DNA from 4 places in the Paenibacillus sp. FSL E2-0151 genome. Region 4 is predicted to be linked to each of the others. Evidence: riboswitches for the same ligand, from Rfam matches in the RefSeq annotation. Region 4 holds a riboswitch; each other region holds the start of a gene.
What was found. A riboswitch is a leader RNA that binds a small molecule or an ion and turns the genes downstream of it on or off. The one in region 4 is predicted to bind cyclic di-AMP.
Positions count from the first base shown of each region.

Region 1: linked by a shared signal. The riboswitch ahead of MHI55_RS18115 (3D domain-containing protein) and the one ahead of MHI55_RS00535 (C40 family peptidase) in region 4 are both predicted to bind cyclic di-AMP.
Region 2: linked by a shared signal. The riboswitch ahead of MHI55_RS07510 (hypothetical protein) and the one ahead of MHI55_RS00535 (C40 family peptidase) in region 4 are both predicted to bind cyclic di-AMP.
Region 3: linked by a shared signal. The riboswitch ahead of MHI55_RS11210 (C40 family peptidase) and the one ahead of MHI55_RS00535 (C40 family peptidase) in region 4 are both predicted to bind cyclic di-AMP.

Region 1 is NZ_CP150308.1:4,007,105-4,015,230, reverse strand. It holds gene MHI55_RS18130 (M20 family metallopeptidase) at 1-746, opposite strand, end outside; gene MHI55_RS18125 (ABC transporter permease subunit) at 931-2,394, shown strand; gene MHI55_RS18120 (amino acid ABC transporter ATP-binding protein) at 2,381-3,103, shown strand; cyclic di-AMP (ydaO/yuaA leader) riboswitch at 3,322-3,516, shown strand; gene MHI55_RS18115 (3D domain-containing protein) at 3,519-4,193, shown strand; gene MHI55_RS18110 (polysaccharide deacetylase family protein) at 4,301-5,092, opposite strand; gene MHI55_RS18105 (hypothetical protein) at 5,246-5,587, shown strand; gene MHI55_RS18100 (PspA/IM30 family protein) at 5,699-6,370, shown strand; gene MHI55_RS18095 (DUF350 domain-containing protein) at 6,466-6,867, shown strand; gene MHI55_RS18090 (DUF4178 domain-containing protein) at 6,891-7,397, shown strand; gene MHI55_RS18085 (DUF4247 domain-containing protein) at 7,409-8,126, shown strand, end outside.
Region 2 is NZ_CP150308.1:1,669,840-1,677,965, reverse strand. It holds gene MHI55_RS07545 (DUF6612 family protein) at 1-474, opposite strand, end outside; gene MHI55_RS07540 (thiol-disulfide oxidoreductase DCC family protein) at 574-996, opposite strand; gene MHI55_RS07535 (hypothetical protein) at 1,185-1,463, opposite strand; gene MHI55_RS07530 (zinc ribbon domain-containing protein) at 1,563-1,808, opposite strand; gene MHI55_RS07525 (organic hydroperoxide resistance protein) at 2,019-2,438, opposite strand; gene MHI55_RS07520 (Nramp family divalent metal transporter) at 2,839-4,134, shown strand; gene MHI55_RS07515 (HAD family hydrolase) at 4,239-4,922, opposite strand; gene MHI55_RS07510 (hypothetical protein) at 5,097-5,495, opposite strand; cyclic di-AMP (ydaO/yuaA leader) riboswitch at 5,611-5,786, opposite strand; gene MHI55_RS07505 (glutathione peroxidase) at 6,158-6,637, shown strand; tRNA gene MHI55_RS07500 (tRNA-Leu) at 6,785-6,867, opposite strand; gene MHI55_RS07495 (urease accessory UreF family protein) at 7,312-8,013, shown strand.
Region 3 is NZ_CP150308.1:2,404,688-2,412,813, forward strand. It holds gene MHI55_RS11175 (GNAT family N-acetyltransferase) at 1-366, shown strand, start outside; gene MHI55_RS11180 (glycosyltransferase family 4 protein) at 560-1,690, shown strand; gene MHI55_RS11185 (hypothetical protein) at 1,826-2,881, opposite strand; gene MHI55_RS11190 (xanthine phosphoribosyltransferase) at 3,086-3,667, shown strand; gene MHI55_RS11195 (hypothetical protein) at 3,765-4,094, shown strand; gene MHI55_RS11200 (hypothetical protein) at 4,214-4,432, shown strand; gene MHI55_RS11205 (carboxymuconolactone decarboxylase family protein) at 4,574-4,903, shown strand; gene MHI55_RS11210 (C40 family peptidase) at 4,977-5,441, opposite strand; cyclic di-AMP (ydaO/yuaA leader) riboswitch at 5,447-5,578, opposite strand; gene pelA (pectate lyase) at 5,997-6,959, shown strand; tRNA gene MHI55_RS11220 (tRNA-Leu) at 7,136-7,219, shown strand; gene MHI55_RS11225 (carbohydrate-binding protein) at 7,365-8,126, opposite strand, start outside.
Region 4 is NZ_CP150308.1:105,827-113,952, reverse strand. It holds gene MHI55_RS00550 (YwhD family protein) at 7-510, opposite strand; gene MHI55_RS00545 (M1 family metallopeptidase) at 612-2,603, shown strand; gene MHI55_RS00540 (hypothetical protein) at 2,614-3,465, shown strand; cyclic di-AMP (ydaO/yuaA leader) riboswitch at 3,711-3,848, shown strand; gene MHI55_RS00535 (C40 family peptidase) at 3,888-4,322, shown strand; gene MHI55_RS00530 (GNAT family protein) at 4,677-5,171, shown strand; gene MHI55_RS00525 (cytochrome c) at 5,322-5,678, shown strand; gene rbsK (ribokinase) at 5,753-6,736, opposite strand; gene MHI55_RS00515 (4a-hydroxytetrahydrobiopterin dehydratase) at 6,780-7,076, opposite strand; gene MHI55_RS00510 (hypothetical protein) at 7,107-7,325, opposite strand; gene MHI55_RS00505 (hypothetical protein) at 7,327-7,620, opposite strand; gene motA (flagellar motor stator protein MotA) at 7,854-8,126, shown strand, end outside.

The DNA of each region.
Region 1 (8,126 bases), 3.2 Mb from region 4:
TTCAGTTCTTTGCGAGTTGCTGCCCGTACATAAAATTGCGCAGAAGCATAGTCAGGAATGATGTTTGCTGCCTGACCTCCGTTGTTGATCACACCATGAATCCGAACGCTGCTTTTAACTTGTTGCCGAAATGCATTGATTCCGTTGAACGTTTGAATGACAGCATCAAGTGCATTAATACCTTCGTGCGGACTTGCAGCGGCATGTGAAGATCGGCCATGGAATTCAAATTGCACTGCATCAATAGCCAGTGAGCTGCCTGACTTTTCGTAGGCATAATATGGATGCGCCATGAGAGCGACATCACAGTCATCGAACAAACCTGCTTCAGCCATCGGAACTTTGGCACCACGTGTCTCTTCAGCGGGGGTACCAAACACTTTAATGGTTCCACCTACTTCATCCAGAATAGATTTTAGCCCAACAGCGGCCCCAAGACTCATCATACAGATCAGATGGTGACCACAAGCGTGACCGATCTCCGGCAAGGCGTCATATTCGCACAATAAAGCAATGGTAGGGCCTGGTTTGGCGGCTGAATAGGTTCCGATAAAGGCTGTCTCCAGACCAAGGATTGGAGCCTCTACAGTGAAACCGTGGAAGAGCAGTTCTTCTTTCAAACGGGCAGAAGCGAGATACTCTTCATTTCCCAGTTCGGGGTTGGCACCGATATATGATGAAATGGTTTTAAAACGGGAAGCATATTGATCAATAACCGTTAGAATTTGTGATTTGTTAGCTGTCATTAGTAAACTCCTTATGCAAAAATGAAAATAATTCATTGATTATATCATGTTTGCTTTATTTTTTTCAGAAACAAGTCAAGATTTGTATTGTCAAAATGCATTGCATAATCATGCATTGTACTTTATAATGACTCAGTCATCAACATGAGAAGCATACAAAGTATTGTAAGGGGAGAGAAAAAGGTTGAAATTAATAAGTCGTTACACCATGATGCTGTTGACCTTTGTTATTCTGCTGACGACTGCCGTTCCTGTGGCACTTGCTAGTGGAACTACAGATAATTCAAGCAGTAAAAAGCTGGTGCTCGGTACAAGTGCCGATTTTGCACCATATGAATTCCATAAAGTGATTAATGGCAAAGATGAAATCGTCGGCTTCGATATTGAGATCGCCAAAGAGATTGCCAAAGATCTTGGCGCTGAGCTTGTGATTGAGGATATGGGCTTCGACGGTCTTCTGCCTTCATTGCAGAGCGGGCGTGTTGATCTGGTGATTTCAGGTATGACGCCGACGGATGAGCGGAAGAAAAGTATCGATTTTTCCGACACCTATTATAAGTCAAAACAAGTGATTATGGTTCGCAATGTGGATAAAGACAAATATCCAACCATGGCAGAACTTGAAAATGCGAAGATTGGCGTTCAGAAAGGCTCCATTCAGGAAACGATCGGACAGAGTATTCCAGGAGCGAAGCTTACTGCGCTGGATAAAATCTCGGATATCGTGCTTCAACTGCAAACAAAACGCATTGACGCGGCAATCGTTGAAGATACCGTTGCTGTAGGTTATCTGGACGATATCATTGGACTTGCTGCTGCTGTTCCGGACGAAGAGCAAGCAGAAGCGGCAATCGGGATTCGTAAAGGTAATACCGAGCTGCTAGCTGCAGTAAATGGAACACTGGAGCGACTGAAAAGCGAAGATAAAATCAATCAGATGGTGACGGACGCCAGCCTCTTGATGGCGGATAAAGCGAACAAATCACAAAATATTTTCCAAGTATTCTGGGAGTACAAAAGTTTCTATGCTACAGGTGTAGGATACACACTTCTGTTGTCTGCACTTGGGGTTATCTTCGGGGTAATTATTGGATTGATCATCTGTTTGTTCCGTTTGCATGACGCTGCAATCTTGCGCTGGATCGGTACGGCTTACGTTGAAGTGATCCGTGGCACACCGATGTTGGTACAGTTGATGATTATTTACTATGGTTTTTCCCTGAGCTTTGGCATTAACTTCACTGCACTTCAGGCAGGTATCATTACACTTTCAATCAATAGTGGTGCCTATCTGGCGGAGATTTTCCGTGCAGGTATCCAAGGTGTGGATCGTGGTCAGTTGGAGGCAGCGCGTTCATTAGGTATGGGAAGAGGCGCCGCGATGCGTTATATCATATTGCCACAAGCCTTCAAAGCTGTATTACCAGCGATCGGTAATGAATTCATAACTATCATCAAAGAATCCTCCATTATCTCCGTTATCGGTATGGTGGACATTATGTATCAGGCAAGTGTAGTCAAGAACATTACGTACCAAGGCTTGAGTCCATTTTTGATTGCAGCAGCCATCTACTTTGTAATGACGTTCATTTTGTCCAAGCTGCTGGGACGACTGGAAAGGAAGTTGAGTGCAAGTGATAGACGTTAGACAATTACACAAATCTTATGGAAATAACGATGTGCTTAAGGGCATAAACGTGACGATTGGCAAAGGTGAGGTTGTCGTGGTCATCGGTCCTTCTGGTTCAGGTAAAAGTACGTTCTTGCGTTGTCTGAATCTGCTGGAACAGCCTACCTCAGGAGAGATTGATTTTGAAGGCGTGTCAATCACGGACCCCAAGCATAACATTAACGCAACTCGTGAGAAAATGGGCATGGTGTTCCAGCACTTCAACCTGTTCCCACACAAAACGGTAGAGCAAAACATTACGATTGCTCCAATTAAAGTGAAGAAACAATCCACTCAGGAAGCGGAAAAAATTGCTGCTGATCTGCTTAACACCGTGGGCTTGTACGATAAAAAAGATACATTCCCGAATCAGCTGTCTGGTGGACAGAAGCAGCGGATCGCCATTGCTAGAGCATTGGCCATGCAGCCGCATGTGATGCTGTTTGACGAGCCTACGTCGGCACTGGATCCTGAGATGGTCGGCGAAGTGCTGGATGTCATGAAACGTCTTGCAGAAGGCGGAATGACGATGGTCATCGTAACCCATGAGATGGGTTTCGCACGTGAAGTGGGAGACCGCATCTTGTTCATGGATGGCGGGGTTATTGTGGAAGAGGGAACACCTGATGAGGTGTTTGGAGCACCCAAAAATTCACGTACACGTGATTTTCTTGCGAAAGTACTCTAAACGATGTGATCAAATAGCGTTACTGACTTCGAGTCGGTAACGCTATTTTTTATGGATAATAATGACGTATGGATTCGGAAAAGTAACTATTCTGTTACCAAATGTAAAGGAATCGGGTCAACCAAACTTTCTGAATTAACCAGTATTCTTACAAATGCTTACATGCTAAAAACCATTTGGTAAGAATTACTACAAGTTCAGGTTACAAAATTGTGATATATTGAACTCTGCCGAAACTTCCGGACAGGGAGTGCGGGGGATGTAACGATGCAGATTGTGCAGGGGGAAGATCTACAGCACACTGCTTGGGGTGAATTGGGTACATAACGTTTCAAATGTAACGAAGAACCTATAGGGTGGGCTCCTCATCCGAATCCGACAACTAACTTCGCAGGCACAATGAGGGAGGAAGACCATGATTAACAAGAAACGTATAGCCAAAACAGCAGTAGCATTAATGACAACAGCAATGCTCATTCAAGCCGTTCCGGCTCACGCCGATTCAGTTCATGTGGCCAAAGAAGGGGATACCTTCTACACCTTATCAAAACAATATGGAGTAGCACTCAACACGTTAATTAAAGCAAACAACGACATTTCGGCTTACAACATTTATGGTGGTTTGAAAATTACGATTCCCGGTAAGGCAAACAATGTAGCAGACGCTGCGGCAACGGAGAGCAAGACCCAAGCGAAGACTGTTACTACAGCAAGCTTGGACGTCAACGCAGATAATAAAGTTGTTCAAGCCTGGGGTAAAACATTCGATTACAGCAAAGCTGTGAACGTAAAAGCAACGGCATACTCTGCAGATCCGTCTGAAAATGGAGGCTGGGGTGCAGTCGATTATTTCGGAAATGACCTTGAACTGGGTACGATTGCAGTTGATCCAAGTGTAATTCCACTTGGAACCAAAGTACTGGTAACTGGTCACAGCCATCCAGGATTGCCAAAACAGGCTTTTGTAGCCACAGCGCGGGATGTGGGCGGTGCAATCAAGGGTCACCGGATTGATATCTTTATCCCGGGTAGCAAACAGTCTGTAAGCTCATTTGGTTTTCAGGATATCGAGCTGTACATTCTGAAGTAGAGAGAAAATAACATTTAAAATGAATTCAAACAGGGTGTCTGCCAGTCGCTAATTCGCGATTGAACAGCACCCTTTTAATATTCTCATTATTTGTTATCACGGTCATCCTAATCTTTGGCCTTGGGCAATCCCAGCATTTCGTCCAAGGTGACCAGTTCATATCCCCGATTACGTAGTTCCTCAATAATTTCAGGCAAAGCCTCAATCGTGCCGTTCAGGTTTGACCCTACACCGCCTCCAGCATGTTGCAGAACGATGGAGCCAGGTTTCACGGCAGAGAGGATGTTATCTTTCACCTGTTCCTTTGAAAGGCCTTTCCAGTCCAGGGAGTCTACGTTCCAGTTCACAATGCTATAATGTTGTTTGGCAGCCCATCTCAGCTGTTCTTCATTAATGTCTCCATAAGGTGGCCGAATCATCTTGGGCGTATATCCCGCCAAACGTTGAATAATATCCCCGGTATGTAAAATTTGTTTGCGAAAGGCATTCATCGACAGCTTACTGAATTCAGGATGATTGTAGCTGTGATTACCAACCATATGCCCTTCCTTAACGATGCGTTTCACTAGATCCGGATGTTTCTCAGCACGACTACCCACGATGAAGAATGTAGCTCTGACATTGTATTTCTTCAATACATCCAGCACTTGTGGAGTAAACCGTGGATCAGGTACATCATCAAAAGTCAGTGCAACCTTCTTGGTTGAAGGACCATTGGTTTTGAACGTATCGGCATATTTTTGACGTAATTGTCCCAATGTCAGTTGTTCTTCTTCCGCAGAATCCGAACCTGATACGGATTCACCTGGCGGGCTTGAAACATCCCGCGATGAAACTGGAGCATGAGATCCCCCGAGAAAAATAACGATAACCATCAGCATAATGAGGCGTACGCGCATAATATCGGCCTCCTTTTTCAAAATGACGTTCTCCTTGGTATACCCGGGGGCTCCATAAAATATGCGCAGTGTGAGAAGTTTCATTGTGGATTTAGCTCATGACAGCCATAATTCCTCCATATATAACATATAGAAAAGGATAGGTGGATGGGTATGAGTACATCTGATTTGAAATCCATACGTTTACAGGTGATTGAAGCAGGAGAAGATAAGGTTTTTCTCGTTACCGGAGGAAAGGCGCATATTGGCGCCGTAGCCACGTTCTATGTGGATCATGAGCGCGTAAGCGGGACGACGGTACATATTCCCGGGCATAAAGAACAAGAGCTGTGTGAGCGGCTTGCCCGAAAGGCAGCCTTGCAACTGAAAGTAACCGTTACGGTGATCATGGGTATCCATTTTGATTCCATCACGCGGATGCAGATCGACGAAATCGTGCAGACTGCAGAGAGGTTGATGGAGGATCATCTGAACAAAGATAAACGATCTTCCTGACATAAGAGCCATCGAATGTTTTGATTTTATTTGCTAAAATTGAAACGAGTTGTAGATTGTTACGTATGTATGTTTATATACGATGTAATATCGACTAGGAGGAATAACATAATGTCCATTTTCAAACGTTTGCGTGATCTAACCATGTCTAACATCAACGCCATTATTGACAAGGCGGAAGATCCAATCAAGATGACGGACCAATATATCCGTGACATGCAAGAGGATCTGGAAGATGCGGAGAAAGCAGTAGCTCAACAGATCGCCATTGAGAAGAAATTCAAGCAGTTGTTCGAAGAGCAGGAAGCTCTTGTGAAGAAACGTGAAGAGCAGGCGCATACGGCGGCACGTGCTCAGAATCTAGATTTGGCTCGACGTGCTCTGGAAGAGAAAAAGGTTGCTGAAGAGAAGATGGCTGAGTACAAAACCAGCTATGACCAAAACAAGGCTTCTGCAGATAACCTGCGTGGCAAGCTCGACGAGATGCGTAAGCAACTGACTCAAATGAAGAACAAACGCGAAACACTGGTAGCGCGTTACAATGCAGCAAAAGCCCAAACGGAAATCAACAAAGCGTTGAATGGGTTTGGCTCTGATACCGCAAGTGCTGGTATGAAGCGTATGGAAGAGAAGATGATGCAGATGGAAGCACAGGCAGAAGCAAGCAACGAAATGTCTTCCAAAGGAAAATCTTTGGATGAAGAGTTCGAGAAGTTGGGTAAAGATCAGGCTGTTGAAGACGAACTCGCAGCATTGATGAAACAGTACGATAATAAGAACTAATACCTTGGTTGTCAGCAAGGTTAACCAGCGGAGGAGAAGAGTATTTCTCCTTCGCTTTTAAATGCGGTTCATGTTGATATGTGGGGGCTGTGTAAATGGATTTGAACATTTTGGCGATGCTGGTCTGGACCGGATCTGGTTCGGTTTTGCTGTTTGTCCTGATGTATGTTGATTCACTGTTCACGAAATATAAGGATTTTGCTGAAGTTAAGGCTGGCAATATGGCCGTTACTACACGTATGGTTATGAAATTATTTGCACAAGGATATGTACTCGCTACGTCCATTTCTACGGCCGGTCACCTGGGAGAAGCACTGCTGGTCTCCGTTGTATCCTTTATCATTTTGTTGATTCTGGAGAGTGTTGTACACTTTATGATTCGCAAATGGGCCAATCTGGATCTGGATACGGGAATTCAGCAAGGGAAGACAGGGTACGGATTGTTCTCTGGCGCTTTACATATCGTGGGCGCACTGATTATTGCAGCTTGTTTATAAGATAAGGAACAGGAGTAATTCTCATGAGTGTATGGAAACGAATTAAAGGAATACTAACGAAACCTGAACCACCGCAGGCAGAGAAAACGATGCTTCAGCTTGCACCTGGTGATATCTGTGAGGTTTCTCTGGTCACTTATGAAGTCGTTGGTCGGGTACAAAATCGTGCTCGAAATGCAGTTGTGCTCACGCTGCAGGATGGTACCGCATTTCGATATTTGCATATCGAAGAACGGGAACTCACACGTTACGCCCTATATACACCAATTGATGGCAGGCTTGATGCACCTGATGAGGTGCCCACATTGCTGGACCTGGATGGACGCGCATATCATCTGGAGGAAGAGTATGGAGGCATGGTATCAACGGCAGGTAGAACTCCATATGGCCAGGCTGGAGAACAATTGGTATGGCAGTATCAGTCGGATGATAATATGCTTCTTCGCGTGGAGTGGCAAGACAGAAGATTTACACTGTATGAGGGTGAGTCCATTCTTCCTGCGGATATCAAAGTGATTCGTTCGAGCTAGGAGAGGTTCCAATGAAAAAACGCTTGGCACATGGATTAAAATTAATGCTGGTCCTCAGCCTTGTCATGTCTCTGTTGTCCGCGTGCGGAGCAGCACCTTCTGTTCAGGACACATATCCGCTTGAATCGGTTAACGGCAGTGGTAACTCAACGTCCTATGTGTACCGTGCTTCGGACCGTACCGTTCCGGAAGTGGCTCAGGAATTGTCTGACCAAAGGCAACCGGATCAGATATCGGCGGAGAACACAGAGCGTATGTTCCTCGTGTATCAGGACGAGTATTATCACCTGCAACAAGACCCGAACAAGCCGGAGGATACCTTGGTTGAGGTGGACTCCAAGGAATATGTTCGGCAGAACTACGATTCATCTTTTTTACAAGGTTACCTCACCGCTACATTAATTGGTAATCTGTTCGATTCTTTTGGCGGGCGAGGTTATGGCAACTATCGAGGATATACCAATAAAGATACGTATAAACCGAGTGCAGGATCTTATCGTGCACCAACAAGTAATGACAAGAAGCTTGCTCCACCTATTACTGTTGATCGGAAAGGTACGATTACAAGGCGCGGAAGCGATAAAGATTCAAGCGTGGGATCTGGCGGAGGATTATTCAACCGCAACAAGGATCAGAGTAAGGGAACCATTGATCGCAACAAGAGCAGTGGTGGGCTGTTTGATTCACCTAAGAAATCCTACAAAAAACCAAAAACCAGAGTGGGCGGCG
Region 2 (8,126 bases), 1.6 Mb from region 4:
TTTCATCTGCTCCACCAATTCTTTGGTTTGAGCTTCAGGAATTTTAACCCATTGTTCTCCCACTTGTGAATAGATCGTATCTGAAGTGATGTATTGCTTTACATTCTGCGCTTCCTGCCCAGACATTTCCATTTTCATCTCTTGATAGATCATCATTGGATCTTTGATGATATCCATTTTGAGCGATGTTTTAACCTGTTGATCCTGTGACTGTTCACCAGCATCCAGTTTCAGATTCTGATCAATGTTTGCTTCAGTTGTGAAGCTTTTCATTTCTTTGGTTGCTGCATTCGTTTTGGTAATCAACTCATCCAGGGTAGGGATCTTTGTTTCCTGCTCCGCAGGTGTATTACCCTCGTTAGATGTTTCATTGTTGGTCGCTGGCGGCGTTGCCGTGTTGTCTGTGTCGTTTCCGCATGCTGCCAAGCTTACTGCTAATAATGCCCCGATAATTAATGTAGTCCACTTCTTCAAGTTGTTTTCCTCCCAAAATAGATATGATCTGTAGTCATTACCCAATTATTTCCGCTATTAATCATCAAATTTGGATACAATGTGTCGCACGAGACTTTTTCACAGAAATCGATCTTTGATCTCCGGTGTAGGCAACATACACGCTTCATCCTTGCCAAACCAGCGATAACGGTTGCGAGCAACCCAGTTATAGACTGCATTACGAATAAATTTCGGTATCATGATGAACACATATAACAACGGATAAGGAAACTTTAGACCCTTAGCCAATCGCAGTGCGGCGGTTGAACGTGTATAGTATTTTCCATTTTCAATCAGCACAAAGGTGTCCATACTATCTGTCGACAAATTGCCTTTCTTCAGCAATTCCTTGGCTACATCCGATTGAAGCGATGCAAAATGATATTTTCCTTCCGGGTCACGCTTGATAATCCATTTGGTTAAGCCCTGGCAGAAGTGACAGACACCATCCACCAGTACGATCGGATGTCCCTGATGCACATCTGTTTGATTTGCTGTCATATTGGCTGCCTCCTATTGTTGCGGTTAGAGTAACTTACCCAATCTGGGCCTTCTTGTTCACTAATTCTAAATTTATTTCTAGAGGTAGTTCAAAAAGACTGAACACCGCTCTTTTTGAACACGCATAAATGGGAAATATAAAGAAAAAGAGCGCAGGCATTGTGCCCACGCTCGTATCTGTCCGACAATTATTCCGTAACTGCCTTTTCCATCCATTGGTCATCGATCATCTGTTGATGCAGGTCACTTGCCCACTGGTCCATACATTTGCAAATGAAATCTTTGCGACATACTGGACAAGGGGTTTTCTGCAGACGGCTGATATTGGTCATCTTCCATTCCGGTGAACGGGTGTAGAATACACGGCATTTTGTACCGTCTACCAAATTCATTTTGAATTCATACAATCCGTCTTCCTTGTTACCATAAGCTAATTCTAAATCTGCAATACGCGGTCTATAAGACATGGATATCACCTGTTTAATTCAAATTTGGTTCATGCAATGACACTACTCAGTACTAAGTTATATTAAAGAAAATTCAGATCAATGTCAACTCGCGCATGTCTACCCGCCAAACAGAATATCCAGAATCGTCCCTACCTGTCCCTGTTTTTTCCCTTTCAAGACATCCGGATCAAATACTTCAACATACCCGCAGGAAGCACAAGCCACGAACAGGTAGTGATTATGCTGTATATCAAACATCTTACTCAGGCCTGCTCCTGACATGGAAACTTCCTTAATGTTACAATCCGTGCCCCTGCATTTTGTACACACAAATCGCCGCTCGATCATCTCTTCAATACTCATCTTCGTTCCCCCTTTATGGAATGTGTAGCATGAAGTGAGAGTGCAATTATGTAAAATAGTACGCGATCTGGCATCTAATCTCCTGCATCATGTCCTTATATGATAATCAACACAAAACCCTGCCGATTGCCAGCAGGGCTTTGTAGTCGAACATCAGGTATCTGGGATAACCTGCTCTATATGTTCCCTTTACTTACCAGGAGTCAAATCTTAAACTACGTTTAATACAACATCAATGTTGCCGCGTGTTGCTTTGGAATATGGACAGAAATCATGCGCCTTGCGGGCCAGTTCCTCTGCTTGACTGTGATCTACACCAGGCATGCTAACGTCCAGACGAACAGACAGCTGAAAACCGTCATCCGCAGGGTCTTTACCAATGGATACGTTACTTGTAACGACCACATCCTCCAATTTCACACCTGCTTTGCGTGCTACATTGGCAAGGGCACTTTCATAACATGCTCCATATCCAGCGGCAAAAAGTTGCTCAGGGTTAGTACCTTCACCACCGGAGCCACCAAGCTCTTTTGGCATTTTCAGATCATGCTTAAGCACGCCATCCGAAGAAGTCACCGAACCTGTACGTCCACCTTTAACTGTCGCTACTGCTGTATATAAAGCTTCCATTCAGAATCTCTCCCTTATCCATATAGTTTTTTACTGCCTTCCTTTCAATTTAAACTTCTGGCTCATTTTGAAACGCAATTTTGTATCTTTATCAGCTTTTACAACTTTATTATTTTCATGCATTTCAATGCCATGGCTGTATTTTCCCTAAGGTTGGGTAATATACGAAGGGGCATATTCAAGCTACAACCGAAATTTTGTGCTGATACATAAAAGTTGCACTAGACAAAAATAATTGAAGGAGTACAATGTAACAATAAACATAAAAATTTAGATATATCATGAGCGGTTTGTACCGCATCAATATCTCCAAATCAATAATTCAAAGTCAGGTGATTATCGTATGAGTAAAAAAAATCCGTTCAACGCTCCTTCAAGAGAATCATTATCTACTGCGGGCATGGCCCCTTCCCTTGGAGAAGCACATAGTTCCATGAAAGTTCCGCAGAATGCTGCATGGTGGAAGAAATTCCTCGCCTTTGTAGGCCCAGGATACCTCGTTGCCGTAGGTTACATGGACCCGGGGAACTGGGCAACAGATATCGCAGGCGGCTCGCAGTTCGGGTATACCTTGTTATCCGTTATCCTGTTATCGAACCTGATGGCCGTTGTCCTTCAGTCGCTGGCTGGCAAGCTCGGTATCGTCACTGGACGGGATCTGGCTCAAGCCTGTCGTGAACGATTCAGCATGCCTGTTGTTATGATGTTATGGATTCTGTGTGAGCTTGCCATTGCAGCTACCGATCTGGCTGAAGTCATTGGTTCTGCCATCGCATTAAAACTGTTATTTAACATCCCCATGTTATACGGCGTTATCATCACCGCAGTTGATGTACTCCTGATTCTTGTTCTGCAAAACAAAGGCTTCCGCGCTTTGGAAACTCTCGTCATTGTGCTGATGGCAACAATTGCCCTCTGCTTCGGGATTGATCTGTTTCTGGCAAAACCGGATATGGGCGGTGTTCTCCATGGTTTTGTACCAAATGTTGAGATCCTGCAAAACCCGGCTATGCTCTATATTGCCATTGGTATTATCGGAGCAACCGTGATGCCGCATAATCTGTACCTGCATTCTTCCATTGTGCAGACCCGTCAGATCGAACAGACACCACAGGGCAAAAAAGAAGCCATTCGGTACTCGACCATGGATTCTACGATTGCGCTGACACTGGCCCTGTTCATCAATGCAGCCATCCTGATTGTATCTGCCGCTGTATTTCACAGTGCTGGTATGACGCAGGTTGCTGAGATCGCTGATGCCTATCATCTGCTGACACCTCTATTGGGTACTACGGTCGCAAGTATCCTGTTCGGTGTGGCGCTGTTAGCATCAGGTCAGAACTCTACCCTTACAGGTACACTCGCTGGGCAGATCGTTATGGAAGGTTTCCTGAACATTCGAATTCCGGCTTGGCTACGCAGACTGGTCACACGTCTGATCGCCATCATCCCGGCGGTAATTGTGACAGCCATTGCAGGAGAACATGGCACAGAAGAACTGCTCATTTTGAGCCAGGTCGTGCTGTCGCTTCAATTGCCCTTTGCTGTAATTCCCCTGGTGATGTTCACAAGTGATAAAAAAAGCATGGGTGCATTCGCCAACAAATTGTGGCTCAAAATCATCTCATGGGTCATTGCCGCGATTATCGTTGTGCTGAATGTATATCTGATCATTCAGACGATCCGGTTGTTCTAATCTCATTTTAATTGGCTAAATACTAAAAAGGCTGATCAACTCCGGTATTTTATACCCAGTTGATCAGCCTTTATTGTTGCAATCCAATAAACAACCATCTGAATCTAATCCTGATTTGGCATCAGTAACGGCAAGAGTTGATCCAATGATTCAACAGTCCAATCCGCACGTTTGTCATCCGATAGATCTGGCTGGAATCTTCCGTAACCCTGCATAATTCGAATCGTACGCATGCCCAGATTCCGAGCAGGTATAATGTCGTTATCGATCCGATCTCCGATCATGACGGCTTCCTCCGGTTCACAACCTGCCTGCTTCAAGGCCACAGCGTATAACTCAGGGTCTGGCTTGGACACTCCTTCTTCAGCTGAACATGCCAGAACATCAACATACTTCCGCAAGCCGTAACTCTCCAGTCTCTCTTCCGTTCCAGGACTCTGATTGGCAATAATGCCAATGCGATAATGCCGTGACAACTGCTGAAGAACAAAATCTGCTGAAGGAAAAGGACGTTCAAGATCTTTTTGAAACTTCAGCTTGTCCTGAATCTGTTTTTGATGCCCCTCGTCTTCAACAAATGTGCGAATCGCCACTCTCATAGGCCATTGCTCATATTTTCGGTAACAGCTCGCGAACAGTTCGCGTACCGCCTCAATTGTCACCGGATACCCCAAAGCACAAGCTTCACGGACAAACTGTCCGATAATATCATCAACCGGCTCCCATTCATCCACCAGCGTATCTCCAACATCAAAAAACAACCATTTCAATCCACCTACATCCGGCACGCCAATTCCTCCTTGTAAGCATAAAAAAGAAGACTCACCATCCTGCATGAGTCTCCTCAAACTTCCGTTTATCGATGAATCAATTTCATAATACCTTGAGTAAATTCTGAAATTGATTCTAATACATTCAATTATAACAGGCACCTTACACCTGAGCAATCACAAGCTATGGCATTAACCATTGAGGAGAAAGCCAACTTCCCCATTGAGCGAATATACAATCCGGTCTGCGCCCATGCCCCGATAGATGCCCTTAGGATGACTCTGCTCCGTAATGACGCACAGGGATTTCGATGTCCATGAACGGCAGATCTGTAAATAACGACAGGTCAGATTCAGGCTGTTCTCGAAAATAAACACATTGCCTACGCTGCCCTGCGGCAAAAACCATTTTTGAGCTGCAGCCGTATTCATGCGAATGACATGTTCTACTCCGATTCTACGGAGTCTTCGCTCTTCCCCTGCACTGTTGGTTAGAACGGCAAACGGCATTTTTTTGTACATCAGCAATTTGATAAATTTACGTCCTGCTTCATTTGGAGCAGTCACTAAGATCATCTCAGTATCCATCATTCGTTCCTCCCTTGGCGTGAAAAGACAACAAAAAAGAAGCGTGGGGGACCAAGGCCTCCCGAACGCTTCTTAAATAACCCATGGCGAAAACACCATGAACCAGCGTACGGCTTGTTGCCTCTCCCTTTAACGCTTACGAGGTTAGCTGACGGATTCGGGCGCGAGAGTCGCCCTATTTCCGGCTGTCACCGGAAAATTCACCCCATGAATGCCCACTGTCCTGGACAGCACATTCCGTTGGTTCCCCCGTTTCCCATTCATTAATGAATGGAAACTCAGCGATTAAAACATCGTTCGTATATCTTAAGGTAAGATCGAGCGATATTATCGTTTGTTTCGTTTTTCAAGTACAATTTAGTTTAAATTGAAATTACGCTATGAATCATACACCCGTGCCATGTCGGTGTAAAGTCCGCCCAGATCACCAAATCGGCAGATTTTTGCCAATTCCTATCCATAATAACGCTTACAACAAAGTTATACTCTATCTATCTCTTCAAGGCTATCTAATTCTCACTCTGGCGTAAATCACTTCGCAATTCATTCACGTATTCTGCACAACTTGCCTGTTTTGATTCTTTTAACACCATATTAGTTTTGCAATATTTAATTGCAACCAATATAATAGAAGATATAAGAGTAAATAAATGGAGGCGATTTAGATGACAGTCTACGATTACAAAGTGAATACCCTTCGCGGTCAAGAAGTTGAAATGTCCGACTACCGTGACAAAGTGCTCCTGATTGTGAATACGGCAAGCTCATGCGGCCTTACCCCTCAATTCAAAGGTCTGCAAGAATTGCAAGACAAATTTCAAGATGCTCCATTTGAAGTGCTTGGTTTCCCAAGTAACCAGTTTGCACAGGAAAAAGGATCTTCCGACGATATTGCCGAGTTCTGTCAGATGAATTATGGCGTGAGCTTCCCCATGTTTGAGAAAATTGATGTGAACGGCTCAAGCGCTCACCCTCTTTTCCAACACCTGAGCACAGAAGCTCCTGGCCTGCTCGGCTCCAAAGCAATCAAATGGAATTTCACCAAATTCCTCGTGGATCAGAACGGACAGGTCATTAAACGTTATGCTCCCAAAACAACACCGGACAAGATTGAAGAAGATATCAAGAATTTGCTGCAAAAATAATACACAGGCCACCCGTAGCCGGAAGGTAGAGCAACATTCCTCCGGTAATGGATGGCCTTTTTTCAACCCAGATGTCATACTGTTCGAAAAAGACAAAAAAAAGAAGCTTCCCATTAATGGAAAGCTTCTTTTTAATCGTTCATATGATGCGGTCGAGAGGACTCGAACCTCCACGGGCATACGCCCACTACCCCCTCAAGATAGCGTGTCTGCCATTCCACCACGACCGCATGTCGTAAATAATCGGCAACAGAATTGATTATACCGGGTTCAGAACTAAAAGTAAAGTATTTTTTAATACTTCTTTTTCAGCTAGGCATTTTCATCAAAAATCGCATAATCTCGTCATCTTTACCCATGAACTGCATATGATTAGATTTGATCCCCTCTTTTTCGGTAAGAGCCGATCTTGTTGATTCATTTATATATAGTCCTTCCTTATATATAGTCCTCCATGAACTTCACCACATAAATAACACAATAAGTTATATAAAATAACACAAGTATTAAATTCCAGATTTAATCCATTAATTTTCACGGATACTATTGACAAAAAGCGGACATTTATGGGATGATAACTATCATATAATTCGGATTTTTAAACATAAAGCAAACAAAAAGGAATATAAATGTCACTTTAAGTGACATTTAACGAACACAGGAGGCGAATGATTGTGAACCGTGGGAATAAGCTGCTCGATTATGTCAAACTGCTTGATTCCTCTATTCAAGTTGGAGGGTTCACCCATTCCTTCGGCATGGATATCCATATCAGGGAGGGTACCATTCGTAATGCTGAAGATCTCGAATCATTCATGCGTTGTCAGTTGCATCCCAGCATCGTTCGTCTTGAAGGTATGGCCATCAAAGGCATCTATACCGCAGCAGATCACAAGGATACATGGCGGATAGCTCTAATCGACAAGCTCGTCCATGTTCAGCGAACCCCTGGAGATCTCAGAGAACAAGCTGCCGCCATGGGTAAACGATTGATCAGACTCGCACGCGCTCTGCACCCCTGGATTGATTTCAGCCAGCTCGAACAGATCTTTGCCAAATACGATTCGGTTGGCTGCCTATCCACTGTTCACGCCTGGATTAACCACCTCCTCGACATCCCTGTCGAGGAGGCGGTCCTTGGTTACCTGCATTCAGCCATGAATGCCTGCATAACCGAAGCCTCCAAAGTCATTCCCCTGAACAACGATACAACCAAGGATCTGATGGTCCGCCTGGCCATAGATCTGGAGAATGAATGGAAGACCGTCAGCGCCTCGGCTGCGGATGGACTGGCACAGCCAACCTCGATGTCCATGAAATCATTTTTCCCCAGTTTCCATATGCTTGGAGCTGGACTTCATGCCTACAGGGCCTAATCCTCTTCCTCCTCATACCCGCTCCCCTTCATTCAAACAAACTAAAAAACACGCGGCAACCTCCTTGCCGACGTGTTTTTTTTCATTTTATTTGTTTTATTTACGTATTTACG
Region 3 (8,126 bases), 2.3 Mb from region 4:
GCGATTCGCCGTGGGGATGTGTTTGTATTCAAAAAAGGGGCGGACGTAGCGGGGATGGTCATCCTTTTGGTTCAGCCAAGTCCTTGGGATATTCATCTTTGGGGTTCAAAAGCTCATGCCGAGGATGGCGCAATTTATCTGCATCGGTTAGCGATTCGAAGAAAATATGCTCAGAGCGGTTTAGGACGTTCCATTTTGCAATGGTCCAGCAGCGGGATACATTTTGAAGGCAAACATAATCTTCGGTTAGATTGCGGAGCGAGCAATGCTACGTTGAACGCCTTTTACGCGCGGAACGGGTATACTTTTTTGGGAGAGACCGATGGTTACAGTACATATGAGAAGCCCGTGGAGCCACTGAGCTGAGAATTCTGACTATCCTATGAATATGTTGACGACAACCGCAAGCGATGGGCTGCTGAATTAGAGCTTTTGCTTCTGAGGGGAACGTTTCATGAATATGTTGTATATACGAGTTATCGTAATATAGATGTTCCGGCTTCCCTATGTCATAATGGATAGTAGATTAGTACGTAAGTTAGAAAGGGGGAAACTAACGGTGAAATTGCTGCAGGCGCTTTTCTTTCCTCCGGAGCAGCCCGGAGGTGTATCCTCTATGATTCCGTATATGCAAGAGAGATTTACAACCCCGAGGTGGGAAATGGATCTGTTCTCGTTGCCAAAGCGAATTCGCAACAAGGGCAGAGAGGAAGTTCAGTTCGAAACGTTTGACTGGACGGAATATCAGGATAGTCCTGTTGTCCAAAAATATATTCAAACTTATCGTGATTATCTTTGGTGGACCAAACTGCGTATTCAGAAGCCCTATGATCTGATCCATGCCCACCACCCAATTGCAGGACTTGCGATGAGAACGGTTTTCCGAGATACACCCCTCATTCAGACGATACACTCCAGTTATGAACGAGAATTAATCCTTAATGGACGCATTGAAACGGATGGACCGGAGCATCGATTCCTGCTTGCGATATATGGTGAGCTGGAACACCAGGCAGAGCGCCTTTTGACGGTGTCGGATTCGTTCCGCCGTTATCTGGCTCCCTACGTGAAGGAACCTGATGTCATCGGTGTGATTCCCAATGGATTTGATGAGAAGCGCTTTAAGCCGATCCCTCATGATAATGCGATACCACAGCTGGTCACGGTATGTCGGCTTGTTCCGGCAAAAGGGTTGGATATTCTTTTCAAAGCTTGTGCGGAACTGAAGGGTCGAGGTCATGATTATGTGTTACATATTATTGGAGATGGACCGATTCGTCCTGATCTGGAAGAATTGGCGCAACGATTGGGGATCTATAATGAGACCATTTTCTATGGTTACACGCTGCACCCTGAGGAATTCATGCCATTCTTTGATATTTTTGTACTTCCTTCACGGGCAGAAGCATTTGGTTCCGTCTTCGCTGAAGCGGCGCTGAGTTGTCTTGCCCTTGTGGGTACGGATGTAGGTGGTATACCGGAACAGATCGAGAACGGTAGCAATGGGTTGCTTGTACCGGCAGAAGATCCTTCTGCATTGGCTGAAGCGCTTGAAAAGGTGATGCTGGACCCGGCTTATCGTTATGAACTTGCCCGTTCAGCGTGTGAAAAAGCCAAGACACATTACTCGCTCGGCAGATCAGTCAATGAGCTGAAAAAGATGTATCTACAGTTTCCTAGCCAAGCCTAAAACGTAGAGCAAAAAGTGCGAGCCGCTGTGATAAACAGCGGCCTTTTGTCATGTTTAAGGAAAGAGTACCCGCGGTGAATTGTGGTTAGAAGGCAAACGGATGCTCATATTCATGAAATACATGGACCGTGAGATTTATATATTGTTGCGTTTACGAAAGGTGCCCCAGCGGTTCAGTACCAATTTGGCAGCCCAGATTAATGCCATTGTTCCAAAGATGGGGTAAAGGATGGACAGCAGGGAACTGAATCCAAACTGGCTGAGTGAGTAACACAATAGCATAATGCTTAATGTAATGAAACGGGGATGGACACGTATATGTTGTCTCAGTTGCAAGGTCATTCCATAGATATCGGCTACAAAGGTAGTGAATATTTCCATGAAAATAAGGGATACATATACAGATTGCACTGCCCATCCAAGTTGAAAGGCAATGCTGCCCATCGGGATTTCGAATTGGATGATGCCGGGCATCTGAGCTGACATGGCAAAATGAGCTGCCATCAGCATGAAACCAACGCCAATTCCACCCAATACTCCACCCCACTTCAGCACATTCCGGCTACGAATCTGGTTACCTACAGGCACAAGAACAGCTTGAGCCAACACCAGATTGAATGAAGTATACAACAGTGGAGACAGCCACACTTGAATAGGGTTTGAGTCTGTCGTCAGTGTGATGAATCGGGAAGCACCTGGATGATGGATGGTACTTGTGATCATGAGCAGAGATAACAGGAGCATCATGGGCACAACGATGCTATTCATTTGTAGGATGGCTTGAATGCCCCGACCGAGAAGCAGATATGTCCCTACAAGTGTGACGATCAGACCTGTCTGATAATGCAAACCCAGATGTTCGACAAAAACGGAGCCTGCTCCGGCAAGCATGACACTGTTCACGCCAATGAGAATGAGAAGGGTCACCCAGGTGATCCATTTGCCCGCCTTATGGCCGAATAAATGTTTGTTCAGATCCTCATAAGAGCGGGACCCGGTATCGTGAGCGATCAGCATCATTTTGGTACCTAACCAGACAAAGAGCATGGTGGATAAGCCTATGGTGATGGTGGCCCATTTGCCATACTGGGTAAAAAACTGCAAAATTTCCTGCCCTGTAGCGAAGCCGGCTCCAACAACCGTTCCAATGTATGTAAATGCGATCTGCAGCACCCGAAATGCCTGTTTCATGTGTTTCCCCTCTCAGGCCCCTGTATAGTTTGGACATGCGGGTACCATGGTACAAGGTATGCTTGACCCACGAAAGTCATGACAATCGATAATGAGCTTTGGCTTGAAATGCGTCCCAAGGACAGCGTCAAGGCAATTTCGCTTGAACTTATAGATAGATATATGATACTTTTACCTCATAGGATAGGCTTGGGAGGTCAAATCATGGAATTATTGAAACAACGAATTTTACAAGAAGGTGTGGTTATCTCGGATCAAGTATTAAAGCTGGATGGTCTGTTGAACCACCAAATTGATCCTGCATTAACGATGGAGATGGGACGTGAGTTCGCTGCCCGTTTTCGTGAAAGTGGAGTAACTCGGGTAATCACGGTAGAATCCTCAGGGATTCCGGTTGCGTTTGCCGCAGCCTATGAACTGGGGGTGCCACTTGTATTCGCCCGTCGCAAAAAAACACTTCTGGCTGATCCTGATGCTTACTGTGAACGTGTACCGTCCTTTACCAAAGGAATTGTAACTGACATTATGGTATCCCGCGAGTTCATTCATGAGAATGACCGCATTTTGTTCATTGATGATATTATTGCCAATGGAGATGCCGCTCGTGGCGTCATCAAAATTATCGAGCGTTCCGGTGCGGAACTCGTCGGATTCGGCGTTGTGGTCGAGAAAAGTTTTCAGGCGGGGGCACGCACGATTCGTGAACAGGGTATTCCGGTGGAAGCCTTGGTACGCATTCGTTCCCTGAATGATGGTACGGTACAATTTGACGATAACGAAATGTGACATTTTAAAGGAATAGGGCCTATTTTTTGAACTATGCCTTTGCATGACCGCCGATTTCATTTATAATGGGGTTATGTTAGGGAGAGGAGGCAACACCATGGGGAACCAACCGGCAACAGAACAATTTTTTAATGATAAGCTGGCGGAATCGAAAGTTCATTTTGAACGTGCCCTGGATTGTAAACATACGGAATTCGATGACCTTTATCCCTATATGATTGAACATCCTCAATTTTTCTGGTACAAACGCTATGTTGCCTGGTCAGAATTACTGACGATTGTAGGCTTGTGCGAAGAGTTGTCCTTCTCTTGGAAAGAACAATTTACACCGCATCAAGTGGAGTACCTTGAAGAACGTGTGATGTCCGCCAAAGTGCTTGATTTTTGGTTCGAGAAGAACGACAGCAAAGAGCACGCGCAGCGGTAACTTTCAGTCGGGACATAATTTCGAATGACATGACAGTCCAATACAGTCACGTGAGACCTAAATGACTTTTCATTTAGGTCTCTTTTTGTAAATAAATTTGAATTATAGGAGCCATGAAGATGATTAGTGATACAGAATTGGACGCCCTGCGTCTGTCAGGTGAGAAAGTTAGAGTCGTACGGGACGAGCTGGAATCGAACGACGTGAAAGGGATTGTGGTTGCCTGGGATGGCGAGCAGGTACTTATCCGTCGTCAGAATCGACGTGTCGTTAAGCTGGACCGAGGTTACAGCTATCAGCTGTTCAGCGAGCCGCGCCAGAGTCCACTTAGTGAGTAACAGCTGATAATTATGGCAGGGCCATGAGCTTTAAATGTTTGGAATTACCATGATTTCTTGGCATAATTGGCTCACTCGGGAGAGAAGATAGGTACAGTGAGGAAGATCTGTAACTATAGCCGAGAGGGTGTGCTACAAGCCATGACATTGATGAATGATAAAGTTCATGCCTACAAGGATCAGATTGGAGCATTAAGCGATGTGCTGCCAGGTGTGGTGAAGTCGTATCATGAGTTTACCGGAGAATGTTTCCAACCTGGTGTGATTGATGCGAAGACAAAACAGCTAATTGCGCTTGGCATTGGATTATTCGCCAACAATGAGGTATGTACCTTCTACCATGTAGAAGAAGCCCGTGCTAAGGGCGCAACAGATCAGGAGATTATGGAGACCGTAGCCGTGGCTGGAGCTGTTGGTGGAGGACATGCCCTGTCTCAGGGTGCGATGCGAGTGCAGAAGGCGCTGCATTAGTAAGCAATGCAACATACATTTTTAAGTGCAAAAAAGGCATCCGGTTAATAACCGATGCCTTTTTGTATGTGAATCACATTTTACCTAACATTTTATCATACATAAACTGTCCAGTTACCCGACGTGCTGTTACATAACGATCATTGAAGTATGGATTCGATAACTTCGTGATGCTTACACCTTTACTGCTGGAGGCATGAGCGAATTGTCCGCCGCCGATATATACACCTGTATGTGAAATGCCTTTGCCTGTTGTATTAAAGAACACCAGATCACCTGTCCGAACATTGCTCTTGGATACGGGAGTACCTGCTTTGGCTTGCTGCTGCGAAGTACGTGGTAATTCAATGCTGTATTTGTTGAAAAGATATCTCATAAAACCAGAACAGTCGAAGCCGGCTACAGTTGTGCCACCCCATTTGTAAGGAATACCTGTCATGTTGTTCACTACGGAGTTGATACTGCTTGCCTCTGTGCTTGTTGCCCCGGATGTAAATAATACAGCTGCTCCAAAAATGGAGATAATCAGTTTTTTCAAAATCAATGTTCTCCCTTCGATGCCTACGGAGTTAGCTAAGGGTTCGGTAGAAGGTTCCCTATATTTCCTATGTATAAGAATAATTCACCCAAATTGGTTCCCCCGTTTTCAAACATGAAACTCGGCAATGAATAATTAAGTTTTTGTAACTATTTGAAACTATATTGCATAAATGCGTAATTGTCAAACCCATTTAAAACCCTTCGTAATACCTCAATGTTAGCGGAATTAAGGTTTTTATATGAAAGAAGGGATCAAGTTTGGGTATCATTCATGACAAAAACGTCATTATTGGTTCGTTTAAGACGAATTTGGATAAATAAATAGGTTTGTCATGAGTTAAAAGAACTATCCCGTTATGTAGAATTAGAGAGATTATATTCATTAAGTTGCATATATTGACAAAAATCGATTTTTTGCATATTATCTGATTATCCAATCCACATATTGGATGAAAATTGATTTTATTATGCGATAAATACAAATAAAGGAGGTTTGGGTCGTATATCATAGGTAAAGTAGAAGTGGAAGATTTATAAAAACGAACATAGGAGAGTGTTACATTTGAAAGCGAAGAAAATAATTACTTTTGTCCTGGCATGTACGATGGTGTTCTCAGTAGTTGGAATGGCAGTTCTCCCTGTAGGGACGGTATCTGCTGCAGATGCGTCGGGTACTACAGCGAGTATTTCTGATATTTTGAAGAACCAGCTGCCGGATGGAGGTTGGAGAAAAGATTATAAACAGACAAGTGGAGAGTGGGCAAAGTCCACGATAGACAACAAGGCTACATACTCAGAAATTAGAAGATTGGCGAAGGAATTTAAAAAGACGAATGATCCGCGTTACTCCACAGCTGCAATCAAAGGAATTAACTTTTTGATCAACATGCAGTATTCAAACGGCGGGTGGCCACAAGTTTACCAAAGCTCCGGATACCACAAGCACATCACTTACAATGATGATGCCATGATTAATGTAATGATCATGCTGGATGAAGTAGCAGCACGCAAAGGTGATTTCTCATTTATCGACAGCACACTTGCTAACCGCAGTAAAAATTCAGTTGCCAAAGGTGTGGAGGCGATTCTGAATACACAGGTCGTTTCAGGTGGTAAGCTGACAGCATGGGGACAACAACATGATTCCAGCTCTCTTAAACCAGCGAGCGCAAGAATCTACGAAGTGCCATCACTGACAGCTGGAGAGAGTGTAACGATTGTTAAATTTCTGAAAACCAGACCTGCTAACGCTAAAATTACCGCATCCATTAAAGGAGCGGAGGCTTGGTTTAACAAAGTGAAAATTACGGGTTACAAGTATGAAAGAGCTAATGGAGATAGTAAAATTATCGCTGATTCCAAAGCTGCACCAATTTGGGCACGCTTCTATGAGATCGGAACGGATAAACCAATCTTTATTGGTCGTGACGGGGTAGTTAAATACAAATTAAGTGATATTGATAAAGAAAGAAGAGGCGGTTATGCATGGTATGGCAACTGGCCTTCCAAGCTGTAATTTGTAGTATGCTTCCGTTTTAATGAACCAAACTATTAACAGCAGTTAAAGGTAAAGCCCGAATCGACATGGACGTCTGATTCGGGCTTTATTGTTATTACTTTCAGTGTTGACATGATAGATTACGCATGATATATTATTTCTTGTCGCCGATATGGATGACGGAGATACAATATGCGGTCGTGGCGGAATTGGCAGACGCGCACGGTTCAGGTCCGTGTGGGCTAACCCCCGTGGAGGTTCGAGTCCTCTCGACCGCATCTAATAAAAAGACTCCTTAAGCTAACGCTTAAGGAGTCTTTTTTTGCATTTTTTGATATAACACTAACTTTAGTGATGAGTATTCAAGAGGTTAGTGCTTAGCTGCACGTACAGCAAATGTCTTCCATCAGCCATACGGAACGTTTATTGTGCTGCGGTAACATTAACGCTGTCAATATTCGGTCCTTCCGATCCGGTGGTAACTACTTTCAATGTATTGGTCCCCGTGTTCATGGGGACCTGTATTGTTTTTTCAACCCAAGTGGACCAGCTTCCCGTAGCCGGAAAGGGCTCGTTGCTAATGACTTTGGTTCCGTTCACAAAAATGTCGAGGTTCCGAGTGCCGCTTTCCAGCGCATAACGAAACTTTACGTTTTTGGTACCTGTTGTCGTGTTATTAATGCCGTTCCATTGAATGGCCGAACCAGTCATCGCATTGAAGTTAACATACCCGGAGCCAGTGTAACCGGGGTAGATTGTTTCAATGGTAGCTTCCGTAAGTGACGTTCCGGTCTCGGCTTCATACGTCGTGCCACTGCCTGTATTCCCGCCGCTATTTCCGCCAGTAACGTTGGCAACAAACGTTGTTACGCTCTGAGGCGGGAGCTGTGCCGTGAAGGCTCCATTGGATACGTTAAGCGAGGTTCCGCTTGCCAGGTTTCGACTGCTGTCCGTAATCCATGAGGACACAGTAGAGGCATTACCATTCTGCAGAACGAATTTTTGGCTTGTGGCTGAAGTTCCACGGTTAATTGCCACGACGACGACTTTGTTATCACCTTTATAGGCTGAGACAAATGTGTTTGTATCCGGATTTTTCGTTGCATCGACTCGCAGGTAGCCTGGACGCACGAATTTAGAGAAATGAGCCATATTATACCCGCGTTTGCTTATGGTACCGTCCTC
Region 4 (8,126 bases):
TCTGCCTTAGGCGAGTGCTTCCTTCAATACATCTGGAGAAGCATTCCACCAGTCTTCATTGTGTGAGATCAGCAGTGTCTTAAGTGCAGCTCGAGCTTCAGGTCCAAGCTCATCCAACATGAAGCGACGCTTCAAGGCATAATCCATGCGATTCACATGTTCCGCCAGCAGTTTCCATCCACGTCTTGCTTCCGTATCAATCCACATCTCACATGCCGTTGCTCCACCATACAGTTGTCCTTCCTCCGTGCGATCGACAGCTACCCATACCAGCCATACCTGGCGTCCGTTGGGTACATCTTCACGATTGGTTGAGAACTTGATATTGCGTTCCACTTTGCTCTTCGCATGCATCGCACCGATATCGATTTTGGCTTCGCCATTATCAATAATGACCGGGGAAAGGTTATTCAGCTCAATGGAGCCTGCACCGAAGCCTTTATGCTTGCTTTTTGCACTAACGATATTCAAGGCAATCTGTTTTTTGCCGTTTTGCTCGTTTTGGTCCATGTTTATAACCTCCAAGGGTTGATACAAATATTTTAACTAATAATTGCCCCATTGCAAACATATACATGCTGTAGATGCTTGTCAACGGGAGGTATTTAACGATGATTCCACGACGCGCCAAGAGCTGGCTCACTGCATCCCTGGCCCTGTGTGTACTTGCCGGAGGGATATGGATCACTCTGGGTTATAATCGCTCAACTCATTCCGAATTGCCAGTACTCGCCCCCGAATCGGGCAAGCCTAAGGCAATAGCCCCAACGCCAGCACCTCCAGAAAGTGTACAGACCCCTACTGCCGAAGTGTACAGCAACCGTGTTGTGGAATATCACATGGATGTAAAACTGGTCGAAGGGAATGTACTGGAAGGGACTCAGACGATTACCTGGACACATCCAGGTAAAAAAACCGTCAGCGAGCTTTACTTTCATATGTATCCCAACGCCTTCTCTTCTGCTGACACCACCTTTATGAAGGAATCCGGTGGAAAGCTTCGTGGTGATGTCATGCCTACCAATGGTTATGGCTCCATGAACATTACCGAAATGAAAACGGAGGACGGGCTCTCTCTGCTGCACCGGATGCAGTATGTGCAACCAGATGACGGAAATATCAAGGACACCACCCTCATTAAAGTACGCTTGCCCAAACCCGTCAAAGGCGGGGAAAGCATCACGCTCCACACCCGATTTGAAGTGAATCTGCCGAAGATTTTTGCCCGGATGGGAACTGCTGATCATTTTGTCATGGCAGGTCAATGGTTTCCCAAATTAAGTGCCTATGAACCTGTGGGCAGACGTGGACGAACAACGGAAGGCTGGAATCTGCACCAGTACCATGGCAATTCAGAGTTTTACGCTGACTTCGGTATATATAGTGTGCGTATTCGGGTGCCTGAAACATACAAAGTGGCTGCTACCGGATTTCCGACGCAGCAAGCCGTGGTGAAGAATGGAGAAAAGGTCTATCAATTCTATGCCGATGATGTGCATGATTTCGCCTGGGCAGCCTCACCCGATTTTGTGTACGCCGAGGAACCCTTCTCTGCACCCAATGTGCCTGGTGTACGAATCAAGTTATATCTGGACCCAGCTCATCAGGATCTGAAAGAACGTTATTTCTACGCCGCGAAGGCCGCTCTAGCCAATTATAGCAAATGGTTTGGCCCATATCCTTATGCTACCTTATCCATCGTAGTTCCACCCAAAGCGGGGAATGGCGCTGGAGGTATGGAATACCCTACGCTAGTTACAGCCTTTGGAGCCGATGACACCACGCCAGGTTATGACCTGGAACGAACCGTAGTCCACGAGATCGGACACCAGTACTTCTACGGCATGGTTGCCAGCAACGAATTCGAGGAAGCCTGGCTGGATGAGGGATTCACCTCTTATGCAGAAGACAAACTGATGGAGCAGGAATACGGATTGATTCCGAATCTGCCGGTACAATCGGGACTGATTACGTCTCCTTCATCCTTAACACAAGAATCCTGGAAGTTCGATTCACAGAATGAGTATGCAGCCAATGTCTATACACGTGGCAAGCTTGTATTGCTTGGTATCGAACATCAAGTCGGTGCCAAAAAGATGGAACGTATTCTCTCTACCTATGTGAAGAAGTACCGTTTCAAACATCCCACTTCATCTGATTTTCAGAAAATTGTGGAACAAGTGACCCGCACTTCCTGGTCTGATTATTTTGATCAATACGTCTATGGTAACGGGATGGCTGACTTTGCTGTAGAGAAGATTCGTATTACGCCCGTACAGAAAGACGGTCAAACATTGTACGAGTCATCCGTGACGATCGCAAAAAAAGGTAGTGATTACAGCGCCGTTCCTGTTCGCATTGCTTTTGAAGACGGGCATATCCTCACCAAGCAATGGAATGGCAAAGAAGAGCGCATCACGTATAAATTAACTCACACATCCCCCGTATCCTGGGCCATGACCGATCCCCTGTACTCGATCGTGCTGGAGAACCGCCATATGAACAATTTTCTGAAATCCGGACTGGATGAGCAGACGAAGTCCCGCTGGAGCATGAGTGTAACCAAACTAATAGAAGCCATATTCGGAGGTCTGTCATGGTGAGGTGGAAACGGTGAAAGCGAAAATACGTGAAGGCTGGTTTCTCGTCCGTCAGCATATGTTCATTGCCGCACTCTTATTTCTTTATCAACTCATTTGGGGATATTTCTTCTATCGAATGGTACAATCGGCGGTCATCCCACTACTCCTTCGCTATCCAGATGCTGATGCCGGTGAGCTGAGTACACTTTTGTTCAAAATGGAAAGTCAACTTAACCTGTCTACCCATCCGGAGGTTCATCGTTATCTATGGATTCTCGGGGGCATGCTGCTGGTTCGCATGTTGATCAGCCCCCTCATTCAGGCAGGACTGCTCTACTCACTTCAGCACTTTAATTCTACAGAAGAGCGCATCCCCTTTGTCCGCGGAATCAAAAATCTGTGGAAACCGATGCTGCTGCTCCACACCATACGTACATTATTGATACTTCTGCCCGCCTACTGGCTCATACCGAAGCTCTACTCGATTCTCATGGACGGATTTCATTCCCTTCAATTACTTTTGCCTGGTATACCTTATGTTGCTGCCTGGATTGTATATGGTTGGATCATCCACCATGTCATACTCTACATGCAGTTCGGTGTTTCGGCACCAGAAGGAGAAGGCGGGGCTCACGGTACCCTCAAAGCACTCTGGATTGCACTGCGTCATCTCATCGCTGTAATCGGCATTGCACTCCTGCTGGGCGGAGTACACCTGCTCGTCTTTGGGGCATTCACTACAGCCTCATGGTTATTAACGGGGCTTACCGGACTTATACTACAACAGACGTATCCACTTGCCAGGTGTCTATTGAGTCTGTGGAAAATATGCAGCCATTTCCGATTATGGCAGTCCAAAATATCCAAAGGTGAGAGCAGATAGTTTAAAAATTGTTACCATCACATGTTAAACTCATGGCCTAATATGTACTTATAAATAGGCAAACCTCAACCTTTCCCCGTCAAAGGTCGAGGTTTTTTTTGCTAAATTTGTTGCTAAACGTTGCCAAAGCCGTACTCCTCTGTTACAATAATCGCAGTGAGTTTTTAGTAACAACTTTGTAATATTTACATTCATATTTGTAACTACTTAAAATTAAATCGTCATTTCTTGATTTCGCAGGTGCATAACTAGCATAGCCAAATTCCTGGCACCTGGGAAGCGGGGGAACCAGTTATGGGTGAATTGATCTTGCTACAGAGGGATCATAGGGGACCTTCAACCGAATCCTTAAGCTAACCTCGCAGGCGTTGGAAGGGGAATATCTCTTGTTCAAGAAGAAATTAACCGCAGCTGTACTTAGCATCACATTCGCTTTATCGCTTGGTGCAGGTAGCGCATTCGCAGATTCAAAGATGGACACAGTAATTGATTCAGCAATGGGAACTACATACAAAAGTGGGGGAACAACGCTTAACGGCTTTGACTGCTCCGGATTTACACGGTATGTATTCGACAAGTTGGGTATTGATTTGGCACGCCAATCCAGTTCCCAATTCGACATGGGCGATTCCGTATCCCGCATGGAGATGAGAGCTGGCGATCTGGTGTTCTTTAATACAACAGGTAAAGGCGTATCCCATGTAGGAATCTTTGTAGGGGATGGAAAGTTCGCACACTCCTCTTCTTCCAAAGGCGTTACGATCAGTGCATTGAGTGAAAACTATTGGGCCAATCGTTATGTTGGCGCAAAACGGATTATGAGCACGGACGCATATGAATCACTGGCCCTTGACTAGGGACAAGCTGAGCAACATGATGCTGTAACCATTAACCATACTGGAACGAAGCAAGAAGCATAACAGAACCGCCCGGTACATTCTCCGCAGGAATGTATCCGGCGGTTTTTTTGTGCTTCAATCCTTATTCATGTTGCAAGTTATACTCGGGTTATATCCTGCGACATCAACAGGTTCATTTTGCGTTCGTTCGTCCGTGCCCTTATGATGTTTTTACCCATCCCGTTATAATATAAACGAAATTACCGGAACTTTTGTTTCATTTTTTTCTTGGGAAGGAAGACTTGCTAAATGAACATCACTTTTGTAGAGTGGACAAAGAGTTCTGTTTCAAGGAAAGGAGCATGCAGGTGTATGAAGGAAACCCCTGTGACGTTTCACGTTGTACCCATGCGAGAAGAACATGCGGAGCTTATCTGCAGTTGGCAGTATGATCCGCCTTACAATATCTACAGCTGGCTCCCATGGGAGCAGATGAAAGCTCTGGAAGTGGAATTCGGAGATGCACAGCTGCGGCAGGAGCAATATGCGATCGTCCTGGATCAGAACGATCGTATATGTGGGTTTACTCAATACTTCCCACTTCAAGGGGTAACCCGAATTGGCCTTGGCATGCATCCAGAGCTGTGTGGTCAGGGTCAAGGGACAGCTTTTGTCACTGCCATTGTACAGGAAGCTATTCGCCGAAATCCCACGAATGAGATTGATCTGGAAGTACTCACTTGGAATGCTCGTGCCATTCAAGTCTATCTGAAGAGTGGATTTGTCACCCAGGATACATACGAACGGCAGACCCCAACCGGCTTGAAGCCCTTTCACTGTATGGTTTATGAAGGGCCTCGCGGTTAGAATCCATTGCAAAACAACCAAATTTGCCCCTTGTTATGTGATTAGTTCAAAAAATTCCCACAAAATGCTATGATGTCAGTACAGGTTCCGTTATAATGATATGGATAGTTTCAGGTTAGATGATCTTTCATTCTGGAGGGGACATAAGGGATGCACAAATGGATCATGAGCGGAGTATTTTTTGCAGCATGCGCTTTAGCTATTGTTTTAATGTTTACGCTTCCAGGGAAAGAAGAAGTGGCTGAAGAAGCCAAGCCAACCATGCCGGAAGTAACATTGGATGCCGGACAAGCTGAAGCACTGGTCAAAGCCAATTGTATCTCCTGTCACGGGGATCAGCTTCAAGGTGGCGTAGGACCTGCTCTGGCCAACATCGGCAGCCAGGATGATCTGGAGAAAATCTATTCTACGATTGTCAAAGGTAAAGGTGGTATGCCTTCCTTCAAGGGCAAACTGCAGGATGAAGAGATTGCAAATATCGCCATGTGGCTGTCAGAGAAGAAATAATCTCTGCACACGCATAACAAAGAGGCGCTTAATCCCCTTTTCGGAGAATAAGAGCCTCTTTGTTATATCAATTATTAAGCCTCTGCGGCATGCTCAGCCAGAAAGGCCTCAACTTCACGTGCGGACGGCATCCCGGACTGGGCGCCGAGCTTCGTCACGGATAACGCGGCCGCACCCATGGCGAAGCCTACGGCCGCGTCCAAAGTCTCACCGCGCGCGAGGGCTACCGCCAGCGCGCCGTTGAAGCAATCGCCAGCGCCGGTCGTATCCACGGCGCTTACGGCGTAGCCGGGCGCACGGCACGCGCCGGCACGCCCTGCTTGTACGCGGCCACCAGGCGCCGCCGCGTACACAGCCCCCTCGGGGCCGAGCGTCGTGACGACAGCGGCCCCGAGGGATGCGGCGAGCTCTGCGACCGCCGCATCCAGGTCTTCCGGCCGGAGATGATCCCGGCCGGTAAGCACGGCAAGCTCACTGCGGTTTGGCGTGACAACGTCGACGCACCGCAGGAGCTCCTGGGGCAGACCCGGCACCGCGGGAGCCGGGTTGAGCACCACCAGTGCGCTGCCTTCAGCCGCCAGTTGGGCGGCGCGGGTAACCGCTGGCAGCGGGATCTCCAGCTGCAGCAGCACCGCTGCGGCTGCAGTCAGGCTTTTTACCGTATCCGCCTCTTCCAGCATCTCAGGTACCACTTGCCCATTCGCACCAGGAATAACGATAATCCGGTTGTCTCCCCGAGAGAGCCAGATGGAAGCCGTCCCTGTAACCGTGTCTTCCAATATGCGAACCTTCGAGGCATCTGCACCACTTTCCGTCAGACTGTGCAGCAGACGTTCGCCAAAACCGTCCGATCCCACCGCACCAATCATCGTAGTCTGTCCACCCAGACGCGCAGCGGCAACAGCCTGGTTGGCCCCTTTGCCACCAGCGAGATAATGCAGCTCCTCACCGCTCACCGTCTCTCCCTCTTCCGGAATTGTGTCTGTCTTCACCACAAGATCCATATTGAGACTGCCTACGACAGCAATAAGAGGTTGTTTCTGATTATAGTCTGACATGTATGGTTCACTCACTTCTGGCCGCGCGATAATAACTGACCCGTTATTCCGACCTCATTTTGTCATAAGCTTCGTTATATTGCCCTGCTTCCTTGATATCTACAGATGTGATACCACCCGCATCCCATGACGTGAGACGCAGCGTAACCGTTGTATAATCAATCGTAATAAAAGGATGATGATTGAATGCTTCCGAGATCGCAGCGACCTCATCCACAAATGCAATCCCTTTCATGTAGTTGGAGAACACGAATTTACGTACAATCCACCGTCCCTCTTCCAGTTCCCAGCCTTCCAGCCTCCCCAGATGAGCTTCGACTTCCTCTTGCGAAAAAACCATGCGTTATCTTCCTCCCCATAGGATGGTACATTACAGACGTGAGTCCGTATAACCACCGACACCTTCGGCGCTATCAACAGCAACCTCAAAGGCCAGGCTCACCGCCATGCGGTTGGCCCATTTCACGACTAACATCTTACCACGGACAAGCTTCAAAATCCAATCAACTACATGGCATAGAACCACTAACCATAAGGCTTTGAGGACAATTCCAGTTCCATTCATACCCCTGAAAATGCATGTAAACACACTAAATTAAAGGTACAAATGTCAACTCTTCTTCCCCGATCAAAATATGAATGCGGTGCTGTTCCTTATCATGGATGACCACGCCACTTCCAACCGGAATAACGGACTCCTCGCCCAGCGCATAGAACAGATCCTCCGCCAACGCCTCATCCACTTCAAGTTGGTCAGATGCAGCCAGTCTCCCCCACTCTTCCGCGTCCATTTCAAAGAAAACATACCGATCCGGTATGCGTCCGATTGCCGTTGACAGATCTGTCAAAATTCCTTCATAATCCCGTCCATGCTTTACGCCCATTGGCTTTTCACTCCTATTCGGCCCCTAAGGAGCGGATTTGATCTTATTATACCTGAAAATAGCCCTTAAAAAAAAAGGCCTTCTGGTCGATAAATACATATATGACCGTTTTAACTGTTTTAGCAACCGTAAGGATTGCCTAACATTGAACGGATTGCGGCCAAAAATTCGTCCGGAAGCCCGAACACAGCCGCTTGAAAGGATTCAATTTTATCTCATGGATGAGGTGTATGATGAACATTTCAACGATTATTGGACTAATTTTGGGGCTGGTCTCCCTTGTATTTGGTATGTTCTTGAAGGGTGCGCCCTTAATCAACCTGGTTAACAATCCCGCAGCCTACATTATTATCTTTGTTGGTACAGCAGGAACCATCTTTATCGCATTTCCGATGTCTGAAGTTAAGAAAATCCCTAAGCTTTTCGGGATTGTTTTCAAAAATCAAGTACTTATTGATCGCGTATCCCTGATCGGCACATTTATGGATTGGGCTTCCACTACCCGT